Regions from separate parts of the Schaalia dentiphila ATCC 17982 genome, predicted to be linked through region 2. Evidence: riboswitches for the same ligand, from Rfam matches in the RefSeq annotation. Region 2 holds a riboswitch; the other holds the start of a gene.
The links. A riboswitch is a leader RNA that binds a small molecule or an ion and turns the genes downstream of it on or off. The one in region 2 is predicted to bind thiamine pyrophosphate.

Region 1 (2,381 bases), 1.0 Mb from region 2:
GAGTAGGACGGAGGCGGAACCCGCTTCGGAGTAGGGCAGGATGTCCACATCGATGCCCTCTTGTTCGTAGTAGCCACGCGCCATGGCGAGGTAGACGCCGGAGTGGTTGGTATTCGGGGTCCAGTCCAAAACGACGCTGACGCTCTGGCGTTGTGGGCTGCTCTGTGGGGTGCTCGCGTTGCCTGCGCACGATGCGAGCGCGAGCGCGCAGGCGGGCAGGAGGGCAGTCAGTGCTGCGAGTGGTCGTCTCATCGTTGGTCCTTTCAGTGGTGTGAGATCGCGTCGTCGAGCCATGCGAGGTAGTCGCGCCCGGGTGGGCGGGTGAACCATCGCGTGTGCTCACCGAAGAAAACGTCCAGGCACCAGTCGGCGCCGGGCATGGATCTGGTCGCCCCGTACTGGTATTCGATCCAGTTCAGGCCGGATTCGGCTTGAATCAGGGGCATGAGGGCGAGGAGGCCTCGCCGCTCGAGCGGGCTGAGGGGTCGCACTTCCTCGTATCCGTCGATGAGGGCGAGGGTGATGTCGCGGTGGACTGCTTCTTCGTCGCCGTCGACGATGCGGGTCCATTCGAAGGCGTTTCGTTCGATGATGAGAGCCAGGTCGTAGACGGAGGGGTTGCGGTCTGCCAGTCCGAAGTCGATGAACTCGGAGGGGGCCAGGCCCTTCCAGAAGACGTTGGAGACGTGCAGGTCTCCGTGCGTCCAGGAGGTGGGCAGCTGGGCGGCGATGGGGGCGTAGGCGGCCGCGAAGTCAAGGTGGGGTGCCCACTCGTCCTCGATGCGCCTGCCGGAGTCACGCAGGTAGGCCTGGACACCGGGACGCTCGGCGAGCCACTGGGGCAAGTCGCGGCGAGGGTCCTGCGCAAAGAGTCGCATCCTGGATTGATAGGCGCTCGGTGGGTTGAGCGCGGCGTGATAATCCGACGAGGCCAGGGCGAGGCGGGCGGTCATTGATCCGAGGGCGTGGGCTTCGTCGAGCGTGCCGGGAATCGTCCACGTGGGGTTGTCGCGGTAGCGGTCCTCACCGATGGCACCCTCGCACACTTCCCACGTCCCCGTCGGCGTTTCCCAGACGGTGTCAGAGTCGGCGAAGGGTAGGAATGCGGGGGTGGGAAATCCTCTCGCGCGGATGTGTGCGACGAGGCCGTGGACTGCGCGCAGATGGTCGGCGGGGACGGCACCGGGTGCGTAGCGTTTGATGAAGACTGTCGAGGTGCCTGCGTCGACGAGGATTCCCGCTGCTGTGGGGCGATGAGAGACCTGCAGGACGGTACCTGCGAGAGGGGTGGCGAGGCGGGTAAGCACCCGCTCGCATTCGCCTTCGGAGATGACGGGCCAGACCCTGGTCGTCACGTCAAGGTGTTTGTTGCTGTCGCTCACTACGGCTCTTTCGCGTGCGCGCACGAGCCTTCGTGGAAGAAGTGTCTGCGTCCCTACGCCGGTATGATCCGGATCAGGTGTGTCGGTCGGAGGATCGCCTCCCTCTCAGCCCCCTACTGTCAGGGCTCCCGTGCATCGCGTCACACTCTACACCCCGACGGGGGATATATCAAATAGATCACAGAAATATGCCCGGCTGCGTGGACGCAGCCGGGCACGTGAGCGGTGTGAGGAGCTTAGTCCCCCGACCCAAAGTCGACGCGGGAGCGCGCCTTCCTCATGTCCTGATAGTCAATGATCGTCGTTTCGCCGTCGACATCGATCGTTGCGCTGGTCTCGTTCGCGGCGACGACGCGTCCGGAGACGTAGCCGCCGGCTCGCAGCTTGATGCGCACGAGGCGTCCGATCTGTCGCATCCAGTGCCCGACCTTCGTGAGCTCGCGTTCGGCCCCGGGAGTAGACACTTCCAGCAAGTACTCGCCGTCGATCGGATCCGCAACGTCCAGGGCTTTCGAGACGGCGCGGGACACGTCTGCGAGCGTGTCGGAATCAATTCCACCTGCGCCGATCGGTGCCTCGACGATGACCCGCAGGAGCGGCATCGCATCTGAGCGCGAACGGATGACTGAGTCCAGTTCCAGTCCCGACTGTGCGACCACGGGAGCCAGCAGCTCCTCGAGCGGTCCCTCTGACGTGGACGATGCCATATGTGCCTATCTTTCTGTCGCGTAAGCGGGTCAGTTCCCTATCGTACCCGGGGTGTGGGATGATGCGGATGTGCGTTTCGCAAAACTGACTTTGACCACACGTCGCCTCCCCGGCCTCGCTGCGACTGGAGCGGCGCTTCTCGCGCTGTCCGCGTGCTCGTCCTCGTCCCTGCCGACTCTGTCTGGTTTTGACGCGGTGCGCGACCAGGCCGCGCGTACGGAGGCGGCAGCATCCGAGCGCGCGACCCAGCTCGCCGAGGTCGCGACAGAGTGCGCATCGTGTTCGGCTGCT
Region 2 (2,381 bases):
CCGACCTCGGCGGCGACGTCGTCGCCGGGAAGCCAGATGCCGCGCTCGCGCAGGGCGTCGCCCTGCTGCGCGAGGACCTCGTCGAGCGGGCCGTCTGCGGCGATCGTACCGTCCGCGACCACGATGACGCGATCCACGAGAGAGGCCCACACGTCGACGCGGTGCTCGACGACGACCACGGTCGCGCCCGTGCGCTCGACGACGGTTTCGACGGCGGCGCGCACCTCGGCGACGCCGCTCGGGTCCAGGTTCGCAGTGGGCTCGTCCAGGAGCAGCAGGCCCGGGCCCATCGCGAGAATCGACGCCAGGGCCAGGCGCTGCTTCTGCCCGCCCGACAGCTCCGTCGTCGAATGATCCAGGGGGACGCTCAGGCCCACTGCTTCAAGCGAGTTCTCCACGCGCGGCCAGATCTCCTCGCGCGCAACCCCCAGGTTTTCCATGCCGAAGGCCACGTCGTCGCCCACGCGGGCGAGAACCACCTGAGCCTCGGGGTCCTGCATAAGCAGGCCCACGCGGCCCCTCGCCTGTGCCGGAGCGACGCCGTCGACGGTGAGCGTGCCGGTGGCCTCGCCCTCCTCGGCGCCGCCCAGCAGGCCGGCCAAGCCACCCATGAGCGTCGACTTGCCCGACCCGGACGGGCCCAACACCAGCACACGCTCGCCCGGCGCGATATCGAGATCAACACCCGACAGCACGGCGTTCTTGCGCCCGGCGTGACGCCATCCCCAGCCGCGCGCGCACACGCGCGCGCCCGCACCCTCACCCAGCGGCACCTGGCCGTCCGCGGAGGAAGCGGCGCGGGCGGAGGCGGAGTAGGCCTCGTCCATGGATCCGAAATCAGACAAGCTCACGCGCTCCACGGCCGGAGGCGAAGCGATCCAGGGCGCCTGTCTTTGCCAGCGCATTCGTCAGCGCCCAGGCGAGGATGCCCGCCAGGACGATGCCCGACGCCATGCCGCACACGAGGTAGATCGCGTTGTAGAGCACGCCCTTTGCGAGGTGGCCGGAGAGGAAGAGCTCGAGGACCCACTCGAACGCGAAGGACACGGCGCCCGCAGCGCCCACGATCGTCGCGTTGAAGCGGCGGTAGGCGACCAGGGCGAAGACGACCTCCGCGCCGAGGCCCTGCGCGAGACCCGAGTAGATGGTCTCGACGGCCCACTGGGAACCCAGGGCCATGGAGACGGTCGCCGCCATCAGCTCGACGAAGAGCGCGGCGCCGGGCTTGCGGATGACGTAGCCACCGAGCGTGCCGCCCAGCAGCCAGACGCCCGTCACCAGGCCACCCACGCCGGGGCCGATGGTCTTGAGGAACTCGTAACTTGCGCCGCCCACCTGGTTCCAGACGACAAAAATAAGGCCGCAAGCGACGCCCAGGACGGCGGCGGTGACGATGTCAATGACCCTCCAGCGGAGGGACGGAGCAGTGGATGCCATGCGAAAAAACTCCCTTCGTGTTGCACGGCGGCCACGAGGGAAGAGCCTTCCTACGCCGGTATGATCCGGATCAGGTTCTACGGTCGGGGGTGGTCCCCTCTCAGCTCGGTTCGAGCTCCCGTGGCACTCTGGCGAGCATAGTCACTTGGTATTCATTGCGCTACTCATGCAGGTGGGGGCCGGTATGAGGGCCCTCTCCCGTGCCCCCGTCACCGAGGACACCGCGCGACGCGCGACACAGCAGGAAATGGCGGTTCGCGAAGGCCGCGCCCACGATGAACGCAATCCAAATCAGGGAATAGACGAGGCCGGGGCGAGTATCGTCCCACATCGCCAGGATGACGCCCATGCAGCCCATGAACGCCAGGACGATCCATGCGCTGATCGCGCCGCCGGGGGCCTTGAACTTCGAGGCCACATGCAGCTGCGGGCGCTTGCGCAGGTAGACCAGGTAGGACACAACGATGACCACCCACACGCCCATGAACAGCGTGGCCGACACCGAGGTCACCAGCGTGAAGGCCGCGGAGATCGAGCCGCCCATCCCCATGATGACGATGCCCGACAGGAGGCACACGCAGGACAGGAACAGGGCGTTGAGGGGCACGTGGTGCTTGGAGAGGCGCGCGAAGGTGCCCGGCGCCTGCTCCTGGCGCGCCAGGCCGTAGAGCATGCGCGACGTGGAGTAGATGCCTGAGTTCGCGCTCGACGCGGCCGAGGAGAGGACCACCAGGTTGACGATCGTGGCCGCGGCGCCCAGGCCGGTCAGCGAGAACATCGTGACGAAGGGCGATTTCTCGGGGCTCACCTGATCCCAGGGGGTCACCATCATGATGGCCGCGAGCGCCGCCACGTAGAAGAGCATGATGCGAACGGGGATGGAGTTGACGGCCTTGGGAAGGGTGTTGTCCGGGTCGTCGGTCTCGGCGACGGTCGTGCCGACC

Region 1: it holds a riboswitch for thiamine pyrophosphate, as region 2 does, so the genes downstream of both, ACTODO_RS07475 (phosphotransferase enzyme family protein) here and ACTODO_RS02985 (ECF transporter S component) in region 2, are expected to answer to the same signal.

Annotation. Positions count from the first base shown of each region.
Region 1 is NZ_DS264586.1:1,753,407-1,755,787, forward strand. It holds gene ACTODO_RS07470 (ABC transporter substrate-binding protein) at 1-252, opposite strand, end outside; gene ACTODO_RS07475 (phosphotransferase enzyme family protein) at 264-1,355, opposite strand; TPP riboswitch at 1,416-1,523, opposite strand; gene rimP (ribosome maturation factor RimP) at 1,619-2,089, opposite strand; gene ACTODO_RS07485 (hypothetical protein) at 2,160-2,381, shown strand, end outside.
Region 2 is NZ_DS264586.1:711,199-713,579, forward strand. It holds gene ACTODO_RS02980 (ATP-binding cassette domain-containing protein) at 1-827, opposite strand, end outside; gene ACTODO_RS02985 (ECF transporter S component) at 838-1,437, opposite strand; TPP riboswitch at 1,468-1,569, opposite strand; gene ACTODO_RS02990 (amino acid permease) at 1,598-2,381, opposite strand, start outside.